DNA from 2 places in the Nonomuraea sp. NPDC059023 genome. Region 1 is predicted to be linked to the other one. Evidence: riboswitches for the same ligand, from Rfam matches in the RefSeq annotation. Region 1 holds a riboswitch; the other holds the start of a gene.
The links. A riboswitch is a leader RNA that binds a small molecule or an ion and turns the genes downstream of it on or off. The one in region 1 is predicted to bind cyclic di-AMP.
Positions count from the first base shown of each region.

Region 2: it holds a riboswitch for cyclic di-AMP, as region 1 does, so the genes downstream of both, ACFWYW_RS33625 (C40 family peptidase) here and ACFWYW_RS28245 (coiled-coil domain-containing protein) in region 1, are expected to answer to the same signal.

Region 1 covers NZ_JBHYIO010000017.1:198,728-204,257, forward strand. The annotation lists gene ACFWYW_RS28240 (hypothetical protein) at 1-89, opposite strand, end outside; gene ACFWYW_RS28245 (coiled-coil domain-containing protein) at 144-1,097, opposite strand; cyclic di-AMP (ydaO/yuaA leader) riboswitch at 1,104-1,241, opposite strand; gene galT (galactose-1-phosphate uridylyltransferase) at 1,308-2,369, opposite strand; gene ACFWYW_RS28255 (DeoR/GlpR family DNA-binding transcription regulator) at 2,366-3,145, opposite strand; gene ACFWYW_RS28260 (50S ribosomal protein bL37) at 3,279-3,356, shown strand; gene ACFWYW_RS28265 (dihydrolipoyl dehydrogenase family protein) at 3,360-4,637, opposite strand; gene ACFWYW_RS28270 (TrpB-like pyridoxal phosphate-dependent enzyme) at 4,669-5,530, opposite strand, start outside.
Region 2 covers NZ_JBHYIO010000023.1:3,709-9,238, reverse strand. The annotation lists gene ACFWYW_RS33630 (3-isopropylmalate dehydrogenase) at 81-1,136, opposite strand; cyclic di-AMP (ydaO/yuaA leader) riboswitch at 1,236-1,381, shown strand; gene ACFWYW_RS33625 (C40 family peptidase) at 1,409-2,020, shown strand; gene ACFWYW_RS33620 (ROK family protein) at 2,259-3,710, opposite strand; gene ACFWYW_RS33615 (sugar ABC transporter substrate-binding protein) at 4,053-5,147, shown strand; gene ACFWYW_RS33610 (ATP-binding cassette domain-containing protein) at 5,148-5,530, shown strand, end outside.

The DNA.
Region 1 (5,530 bases):
GCCGCGTGCAGCCGGTCCTCGTCGACGAGCGGCCACGAGACGACGATGTTGAGCAGCATGGCCAGCCCCGGTGGTGGCTGCAGCGCCACGGTGCCCCCCTTGCCCGGTGATCACATCCGAGGGGTCACACTACTGGGGCGCGCTCACTGCATGGAGATGTGCGGGTGGTCGAAGTGGTTCTCGGTGATGCTGCCGCGGTCGCTCATCGCCCGCCATCCCGATCCCATGTTGATGCGCTGCTTCCAGATCACGTACTTCACGCCGAAGCGGTTCTTGTTCTTGATCGCCCAGGCCGCGATCTGGTCGCCGAGCGCCTGGTTGGCGGCGGTGGGCATGGAGCCGCCGGTGCTCATCATGAAGTCGCAGGCCCGGCCGAGCGGGTGCTCGCCGCCGCCGCCCGAGCGGTAGCAGCCGACCTCGAAGGGCAGGTTGAAGGTCTTTTTGATCTCGTCGCGGATGATCCGCATCCGTGAGGTGATGTTGTCGGAGCCGGAGGGCAGCTCGGGGGCCCAGGATCCGTCGTTGCGCTTGCCGGTGCCGTACGGCATGAGGTCCTGGAGCTTGTCCTTGATGTCCTTGATGACGCCTTCGGCCTCGTCGCGCTCCTTGGCCACCTCGTCCGCCTGTCCGGCGATCTGGGTGGTGAGCGCGGCGGCCGCGTCCGCGGCCTTCTTCTTCTCGTCGCGGGCGGCGGCGACGCCCGCGATGACCGCCTGCTCCTCGTCGGTGAGCTGCTCCAGTACGGCCGCGCCCGGCGCGTCCGGCGTGTACAGGAAGCCGGGCAGCGTGCCGCCGCTGCCCTGGTAGCGCAGCTGGGCGATCTCGGCCACCCGCCGCTCGGCCTCGACCAGCGCCGTCTCGGCGGTGGCCAGGCGCGCCTGGGCGGATTTCTCCGCCTCCTTCGCCTTGGCGAGTGCCACGCGCTTGCCGTTGTAACTCTCGATGAGCTTGTCGACCTGGGTGTTGAGCTTCTTCAGCTCGGCCCGCAGCTGCTTCTCGCCCGGCTTGGGCGCGGCGTGCGCGCTCGCCGGGGTGAACGCCACAGCTGCGGCGGTGATGAGACCGATGGCCAAAGTCGCGGGGGACGCAACCGCCACGTGGGGGATTCCTCTCCATCTGCCGGCCGGGTTAGCTGACGGGTTCGGGCTGGGAGATGCCCTACCACCGAAGTGGATTCACCCCAGGTGAGGCTGGGTCCCCGGCTCCCGGGCAACACGCCCGGGATTAGGCGGCAACGGCTGTGACAACCGGTGCGTGAGGGATATTAGTAGTAAATGGCGGGCAATGCGACTTCAAGTGGAAACCAATTAGTGATCTACCTGTGATCGAAGCAGGCGTGCGGCCTCCTCGGGCAGCACGTCGTTGACGAAGGCCCCCATCGCCGACTCCGACCCCGCCAGGTACTTGAGCTTGCCGGGCGCGCGCCTGATCGAGAACAGCTCCAGGTGCAGATGTCCCAGCTCACGCAGGTACCGCACCGGCGCCTGGTGCCACGCCGAGATGTACGGCATGGCCACCCCGAAGATTCCGTCCAGCGCCCGCAGCACCGAGGTGTAGAGCGGCGCGAAGGCCGCCCGCTCCGCCTCGGTCAGCGCCGCGAGGTCCGGCACCTGACGATGCGGGTAGACATGCACCTCGTACGGCCAGCGCGCCGCGGCCGGCACGAAGGCGGTCCACAACTCGTTGGCCGCCACGACCCGCTCCCCGGCCCGTTCGGCGGCCAGCACGTCCGCGAACAGCCCTGGCCGCCGCTGCGCCGCCGCGAGCTGAAGCTTGGTCCGCGGCGTCACGTACGGGTAGGCGTAGATCTGCCCGTGCGGGTGGGGCAGCGTGATCCCGATCTCCTCGCCCCGGTTCTCGAAGACGAAGACCTGCTCCACGCCCTCGATCGCGGACAACTCGGCGGTGCGGTCCGCCCACGCCTCCATGACCAGCTCGACCTGCGCGTCGCTCAGCCGCGAAAACGACGAGGAGTGCTCGGAGGTGAAGCACACCACCTCACACCGCCCCGCACCCGGCCGCACCTCACTCAAGCCGCCCACATCGTGATAAGTCCCAAAATTTCCGCTGAAAGATGGGAAGCGGTTCTCGAACACCACCACGTCATAGTCGTGCGCCGGGATCTCCGAGGCCCGCGTGTCGGACGACGGGCACAGCGGGCACTCGTCGGCGGGCGGCAGGAACGTCCGCGTCTGCCGGTGCCCCGCGATCGCGATCCACTCCTCGGTCAGCGGGTCGTAGCGAAGTTCCGAGGCGAGTGGCCGGGGGTCGAGCGGACGCCGGTCCACCGCACCGCGGTCGGCGTCGTCGCGCCGGTCGAAGTAGATCAGCTCTCGCCCGTCGGCCAGGTGGGTGATGGTGCGCTTCACTGCGTGCCCTCCGCGATGATCAGTTCCCCGACGCGCTCGGCCAGCTCGGCGCGCGCCTCGGCGGGCAGACCCTGGTCGCTGATGACGACGTCGGCCTCTGCCAGGTCGGCGATCGTGCTGATGCCGACGGTGTTCCACTTGGTGTGGTCGGCCGGCACGACCAGGCGGTGGGCGGCGGCCACCAGCTCCCGGTCGGTCTCCGACTCCAGCAGGTTCGGCGTGGTGAACCCGGCGCGCGCGCTCATCCCGTGCACGCCTAGGAACAGCGTGTCCACGTGCAGGCGGCGGATCGCGGCGACGGCGACGGGACCGACCAGCGCGTCGGAGGGCGTGCGGACGCCGCCGGTGAGCACCACCGTGCGGTCGGCGCGCGGAGCGCGGTGGAAGACGTCGGCGACCGGGACCGAGTTCGTGATGACGGTGAGGTCGGGCACGGAGACCAGGTGGTGGGCCAGCGCCCACGTGGTGGTGCCCGCCGACAGGGCGACCGCGGTGCCCGGCCCGACCAGCTCGGCGGCGCGGCGCGCGATCGCCTCCTTTTCCTGCTGCTGGCGGGCGGACTTGGCGGTGAAGCCCGGCTCTTCCGTGGAGCCGGGGCCGAGTGTGGTCGCGCCGCCGTGCACCTTCTCCAGCAGGCCGCGCTCGGCCAGCGACTCCAGATCGCGCCGCACGGTCATGTCGGAGACGCCGAGCTCGCGCACGAGGTCGGCCACGCGGACGCCGCCGCTGGCCCGGACCCGTTCGAGGATCGTTTGTTGCCGCTGCTGTGCGAGCACACGCCCTCCTTCCAACAAGTTCAAACAGATTATGACATGAACATGTTGAAGAATGTGAGGTCGCTTGCCGGGGGGCCTGGTGTGGGATACGCATGCCGTACTGGAAAAAGGCCCGCTCAAGGGAGGACGACGGATGGCAAGGCGCGCCCGCAAGTCCCGAGCACGCAAGAAGAAGAAGGCCAACCACGGCAAGCGCCCCGCGTCGCGCTGACGGTCACCCGGCCGCGGTGAGCTCCTTCACGGCGGCCGAAACCGCCCGGTGGAACGTCGGGTAGGCGTAGATCATCTCGTCGAGCCTGGTGAGCGGGACGCGGGCGTGCACCGCCAGCGTCAGCAGACCCAGGACCTCGCCCCCGGGCGGCGCCGCCACGGTCGCGCCGACCAGGACGCCGCCGGCCGCCACCAGCTTGACCAGCCCCTCGGCCTGGGCGATGTAGCCGCGCGTGCCCAGATCGCCCACGGCGACGCGCACATCCAGGCCCCGCTCGCGGGCCTGCGCCTCGGTCAGGCCCACCGCGCCCACCTCGGGATCGGTGAAGGTCACCCGGGGCACGGCGTGGTATTCGGCCGCGTGCACCGGCTCGCCGAGGATCTCCTTGACCACGATGTTCGCCTGGTACATCGACATGTGCGTGAACGCGCCCTTGCCGACCGCGTCGCCGATGGCCCAGACGCCCTCGGCCGCGCGCATCCGCGCGTCCACCGGAATCGCCCGCGCGCTCTCGTCGAGCCCGATCGCGCCGACGCCCAGCGCCCTCAGATCAACCCGGCGGCCCGTCGCCACCAGCAGCCGCTCCGCCTCGGCGCCGCCGACCGTGAAGCGGCCGTCCGCGTAGTCCACGCGGGCGACCTTGGCCGAGGTCCGCACGTCGATGCCGCGCCCGGCGAAGACCTTCTCCAGCAGAGCGCTTGCCTCCGGCTCTTCGAGCGCGATCAGCCGGTCGGCCGCCTCGACCACCGTCACCGCCACGCCGAACGTCCGGAACATCTGCGCCAGCTCCGCCCCGATCGCGCCGCCGCCCAGCACGATGATCGACTCGGGCAGCTCGGCGTTCTCGATCGCCTGATGGTTGGTCCAGTACGGCGTGCCCGCCAGCCCCTCGATCGGCGGCACCGCCGCCTGCGAACCGGTCGCGATCACGATGCCGCGCGCCGCGCGCAGCACCTGGTCGCCGACGGTCACCTCGCCCGGCCCGGTGACACGCCCGTGGCCCCTGACCAGGTGGCCGCCCTTGCCGGTGAAGCGGTCGGCGGCCACCTTGTCGTCCCAGGAGTCGGTGGCCTCGCGCACCCGGCGTACCAGCGCCGGCCAGTCGCGCGAGGTCTCCGCCTCGTGAATCATGATCTTCGAGGGGATGCAGCCCCAGTAGGGGCACTCGCCGCCCACCAGGTTCGACTCGACGGCGGCCACGCGCAGCCCCGCCTCCGCCAGCCGGCCGGCCACGTCCTCGCCGCCCGGACCCATCCCCAGCACGATCACATCGACGTTCATTCTCAGTACATAACCAGCCGTGAGCCGGAGTTCACCCGGAACGTGGCAAATTCGCCAGCGCCTGGTCGACCCGCTCCTGCGGCAGCGCGAAGTCCTCCAGCTCGCCCGCCAGGTAGCGGTCGTAGGCGCCGAGGTCGAAGTGGCCGTGGCCGCACAGCGCGGTCAGCAGCACCTTCTCCTCGCCGCTCTCCTTGCACCGCAGCGCCTCGGCGATCGTCTCGGCCAGCGCGTGCGTCGGCTCCGGCGCCGGCACGATCCCCTCCGTACGCGCGAAGCGCACCCCGGCCTCGAAACACTCGCTCTGCGACCTGGTGACCGCCTCGAACATGCCCAGCTCGTACATGTGCGACAGCAGCGGCGACATGCCGTGATAGCGCAGCCCGCCCGCGTGGATCGGGTCCGGCACGAAGTCGTGGCCGAGCGTGTGCATCTTCAGCAGCGGCGTGAACCCGGCCGTGTCGCCGAAGTCATAGGCGTAGCGGCCGCGGGTGAACGACGGGCACGCCTCCGGCTCCACCGCGCGGAAGGACGTCCGCGGGCTCTCGCGCATGAACGGGAAGGCCAGCCCGGCGAAGTTGGAGCCGCCGCCGGTGCAGCCGATGACCAGGTCCGGCATCTCCGGCATCTGCTTGAGCGCCTCCTCGCCGATGACCGTCTGGTGCAGCAGCACGTGGTTGAGCACCGAGCCCAGCGCGTACCGGGTGTCGGCCGCGGCTCCCGCCACCTCGACGGCCTCGCTGATCGCGATGCCCAGGCTGCCGGTGGAGTCGGGGTGCTCGGCCAGGATCTTGCTGCCCGCGCTCGTCAGCGGTGACGGGCTGGCGTGGACGGCGGCGCCGTACACGCGCATGAGAGAGCGGCGGTAGGGCTTCTGGTCGTAGGAGGCGCGCACC
Region 2 (5,530 bases), on a different contig from region 1:
ACTTGTGGTGAGGCCCCGATGGTGGGGGATCTCACGTTCTGCGGTACGGCGGGCCGCTCGTGGGCCGGTGGCCTGCGGCGTCAGGCGCCGCCGGATACTCGGGCGGCGATGTCGTCGCCGATGTCCCTGGTGGTGCGGGCGGCGGTGTGCGAGAGGCGCTCGACGATGTCGTCGGCGACGGCCCGCTCGACGCGGGCGGCCTCGGCGGCCAGCCCGAGGTGGTCCAGGAGCATGGCGACCGAGAGGATGGTGGCGGTCGGGTCGGCCTTGCTCTGCCCGGCGATGTCGGGCGCGCTGCCGTGGACCGGCTCGAACATGCTCGGCGCGGCGCCTTCGGGGTTGATGTTGCCGCTGGCCGCGAGGCCGATGCCACCGGCCACCGCGGCGCCGAGGTCGGTGATGATGTCGCCGAACAGGTTGTCGGTGACGATCACGTCGAAGCGCTCGGGCTGGTTGACGAAGAACATCGTGGCCGCGTCGATGTGCACGTAGTCGGTGGTGACCTCGGGGTACTCCCCGGCCACGCGGTCGAAGGTGCGCTGCCACAGGTCACCGGCGAAGGTGAGCACGTTGGTCTTGTGGACCAGCGTGAGCTTCCTGCGCGGGCGGCTCTGCGCCTTGGCGAAGGCGTAGCGGACGACGCGTTCGACGCCGTAGGCGGTGTTGATGGACTCCTGCGTGGCCACCTCGTACGGCGTGCCCTTGCGCATGGCCCCGCCGGTGCCGGCGTAGAGCGACTCGGTGCCCTCACGGACGACGACGATGTCGATGTTCTCGGCCGGTGTGTCGGCCAGCGGCGTCGCGACGCCGGGCAGGAGCTTGACCGGGCGCAGGTTGACGTAGTGGTCGAAGTCGAAGCGGATGCGCAGGAGCAGGTCGCGCTCCAGCAGGCCGGGCGGCACCTTGCGGGGATCGCCGACGGCGCCGAGCAGGATCGCGTCGTAGCCGCGCAGCTCCTGCAGCACGGAGTCGGGCAGGACCTCGCCGGTCCTGGCGTAGCGGTCCGCGCCGAGGTCGTACTCGGTGATGTCGAACTTGGGACCGACCGCCCCGAGAACCTTGAGGCCCTCGGTCACGACCTCGGTACCGATGCCGTCTCCGGGGATGACGGCCAGGCGAATGCTACGCGACTCCATGGGCGGTACCTTACCGGTTCGTCTCGCCTGCCGAGCAACCCATCTCATTTCTCGGACACTGCATTTTGCCCGATTTGCAAGCTTTTGACTGTTTCGTTAGAGTCCCACCAGCCTAATCCGCACACCGTAGTGCGGAGCCGGGGACCCACCTCCCCCATTGGGGCGAATCGGCGTTTACCACGTCGTAGGGCGACTTCCAGGCCCGAGCCCGACAGCTAACCCGGTAGGCCGTGTGGAAGGACATTCCCCTGTCTCGCATCATCGCGACCGCTGTGCTCTTCACCGTCACCGGTGTCACCGCGGCCACCCTCGCATCCCCCGCCACCGCATCCCCCGTATCCCCCGCATCCCCCGCATCCCCCGCTTCTCCCGTCAACACCGTCGACCCCTATGACGTCACGCTGACCAGCCAGGGCCTCAAGGAGATCCAGGAGCAGCGGACCCCCGAACCCGGCTGGCAGAAGGCCCTGGCCTACGCCATGGACAAGCGCGGCACCCCGTACGTCTGGGGCGGCACCACCAAACGCGGCTACGACTGCTCCGGCCTCATGCTCCGCGCCTACGAAAGCGCGGGCATCGAACTGCCCCGAACCGCCGCCCAGCAGTACTCGGCGTTCTCCAGAAAGATCAGCTGGAAGAACCTGAAGCCCGGTGACCTGGTCTTCTTCTCGGGGCTGGGGCATGTGGGCATGATCTCCCGGCCTGGGCACATGGTGCATTCGCCGCGTACCGGTGATGTGGTCAAGGAGGAAAAGCTGAGCGCCTGGCGCCGGCGCGCCTTCGTGGGCGCCGTGCGTCCGGATCCGGCGGGCGTCAAACTCACCACCCGGCTCGAAAAACTCCGCCAAGCGCCCGCACCCGTCATGCCCACCGCGACGCTGTGACGCGCGTCGTCTCCTGATCGTCGTCTGACAACGCCGATTCCACCGGCCCGTCGCGGCGGGCTCTGTCGTGGTTCCTCCCGTGCGTGGCTTCTCTCTCACGCACGGGAGGATCCACGCACGGGAGAGACCACGGTCTCTGTCGCGCGGGCCCTGTCGCGGCCCACCCCCGGACACGGTCGTCCAGCGGGGATGGCCGGCCGCCGCAACGAGCGCACTTACCGGCGGTACCCCGCTGATCTCAGCCCATACGGGTGGAGAAGATCAGGTCCCACGCGCGGCCCCTCGCATGGGCGACAGCGCCCAGCAACACGCCGCTGTCACCCAGAGCGCTGGCCACGATCGTGGGCCGCAGCGGCCCCAGTTCGCCGATTCGGCGTTGGATGGCGTCGCCCAGCAGTTCGAGGTTGTGTCCTACGCCGCCGGAGAGCACGATCACCTCCGGGTCCAGGACGGCGGCCACCGCCACGAGCAACCCGCCGATCCGCCGGCCCTCCGCCGCCACGACCGACAGCGCTGCCTGATCACCCCGTTCCGCGGCGGCGAAGATCTCCTTGGCCGTTCCCAGGGACAGTCCGGCGGCCCGCGCCGCCCGCACCACCCCCGGAGCCGCGGCAACGGTCTCGGTTGCCCCGTGCTCCCGCACACTCGCATCCCCCTGGTCCACGCCAGGGAACACCTCCCCCGCAGCCTGGGCCGACGCCCCAGTAACAGATCCGGCACTCGAAACCTCGGACGGCCGATCCGGAGCGGGCCGCGTACCGGGCGGGCGCTGGGTGTCGGGGAACCCCGCTTCGGAGGCGCGCCGAACGTCGGGTGCGGACGGCATCTCACCTGCGGACCCCGCGTCGGGAACGAGCGGAACATCCGGCGCAGACCGCGCGGCGGGCGCGGACCGGGTGTAGGGGCCAGGCGCGGTGTCGGGGCCAGGCGCGGCATCAGGGGTAGGGAGGTCGTCGGTGGCGGGGAGGTAGGAGACCTCGCCGGCGGCGCCCCTGGCGCCCACGTACAGTTCGCCGTTGACGACTATGCCCATGCCCACGCCCGTGCCGATGGAGACCAGGGCGAAGTTGGACTTGCCCCGGCCCTCGCCGTACGCGTGTTCGCCGACGGCGGCGAGGTTGATGTCGTTCTCGATGACCAGGTCGACGTTGAGCGCGGCGCGCAGGCGGTCGGCCAGGTCGGGGCCCGGGAGGTTGGGGGCGAGGTCCAGGCGGCCGGCGTTCTGGTCGTAGACGCCCGGGGAGCCTACGACGGCGCAGACGATCGCGGACCAGTCGAGTTCGGCCTCGTGGGCGGCGGCGCGGGCCAGGCGGGCGACGAGTTCGGCCAGTTCGGCCGACGTGCGTGCGGTGTTCCGTCCGTCGGTACGGCCGGCGAACGTCCCCCGGAGATCGGCCACCGCCACCCGGATCCAGTCGCGGCCGATGTCGATGCCGGCGACGTGGGCCGAGGCGGCGTTCACGTCGTAGAGGGAGGTTACGGGGCCGGGGCGGCCGGACACCTCGCCTACCAGGTGGACCAGCCCGTCTTCTTCCAGTCCTGCCAGGGCGGCGGAGACGGTGGGCTTGGACAGGCCGGTGACCTTGGCGAGGTCGGCTCTGGACGCGGGGCCCTCCCGGTGGAGTTGGTCCAGTAGGCGCCGCTCGTTCATGACCCGCAGCAACCGCGGGTTTCCCAGCTCGCTTCGCACCGCGACCTCCCCTTCACGGCAGACTCTAGCCAACGCGCGGGATAGTAAATTACCTTTCTTACCAACCACCTTCCACCATCCCGATCCACCGTTCCCCGGAAAGGAACGTCCGCCTGATACGCGCCGGGCAAGGGACAACTCCGCGAGACGCGAGAAGGCCAGGCACGGAGGAGCCCAAGCAAGGAAGGACAGCGCAGGGCAAGAGGGCAAGGTCGAGCGCGGCCGCCAAAGGACGGCAGGTCCGGCACAGGTGGGCCGGTGGAGAAGGGCTGGTTGGAAGGTACGTGGACCCGGGGGTCTGGCTGCACTCGAGAGGAACGATGTGCGATGCACCGAGGAGTGATGGTCCCCGTCACAGCGGCGATGCTGCTGCTGGCGGGGTGTGGCGGCGGCGCGGGTACGACGGCGAGCGCCCAACCCTCCCAAGCCGAACAGACAGAACAGACAGGACAGGCGGCCAAGAAGATCGCCCTCTTCCTGCCCGAATCCAAGACGACCAGGTACGAGGCCTTCGACCGGCCCCTGTTCGAGGCCAAGGTCAAGGCGCTCTGCGCGACCTGCGAGATCCTCTACAGCAACGCCGACCAGGACGCCGCCAAGCAGCAACAGCAGGTCGAGGCGGCCATCACCCAGGGCGCGAACGTGCTGGTCCTGGACGCCGTGGACGCCGCCGCCGTGGCGCCGCTGGTCAATCAGGCCAAGCAGAAGCAGATCCCGGTCATCGCCTATGACCGGCTGATCTCGGGGATCGACTACGCGTACTACGTGTCGTTCAACAACGTGCGGGTGGGCGAGATGCAGGGGCAGGCGCTGCTGGACGCGCTCAACGCCAAGGGCACGACGGCGAAGGGCGAGATCGTGATGATCCACGGCTCCCCCACCGACCCGAGTTCGGCCGACTACAAGAAGGGCGCCAAGAGCGTTCTGGACGGCAAGGTCAAGGTGGGCAGGGAGTTCGACACGCCGGACTGGAGCCCGGACAAGGCGCAGCAGCAGATGGAGCAGGCGATCACGGCGCTGGGCCGGGACAAGATCGTGGGTGTGCTGAGCGCGAACGACGGCATGGCGGGCGGGGCGATCGCGGCGATGAAGCGCGCGGGGTACGCGTCGCTGCCGCCGATCACCGGCCAGGACGCCGAGCTCGCCGCGATCCAGCGCATTCTCACCGGCGAACAGCACATGACCATTTATCTGAACATCAGGGCCGAGGCGGAGAAGTCCGCCGAGCTGGCCGTCGCCCTGGCCAACGGCGAGACCCCGCAGGCCCCGGCCAAGGTCAGCAACGGCACCGCCGACATCCCTGCCTTCCTCCTCGACCCCATCCCGGTCACCGCCGACAAGGTCAAGGACACGATCGTGAAGGACAAGTTCTACACGGTCGAGCAGATCTGCACCGCCGAGATCAAGGCGGCCTGCGAGAAGAACGGCATCCAGTAGATGATCTCCGCATCGGGGATCACCAAGCGGTACGGCGCGGTCCAGGCCCTCGACGGGGCGAGCCTGGACCTGCGTCCCGGCGAGGTGGTCGCGCTCATGGGTGACAACGGCGCGGGCAAGTCCACCTTGGTCAAGACCATCTCGGGGGTGGTCATCCCGGACGCGGGCACGATCGCCGTGGACGGCGCGCCGGTCAGGATCGGCGGCCCGCGCGACGCCCAGGCCCTCGGCATCGCCACCGTCTACCAGGACCTCGCCCTGTGCGAGAACCTCGACGTCGTCGGCAACCTCTTCCTCGGCGCCGAGAACCGCTTCCTGCGCCACATCCGGATGGAGCGCGCCACCCGCGACCTGCTCGGCCAGCTCGACGTGCGCATCCGCGA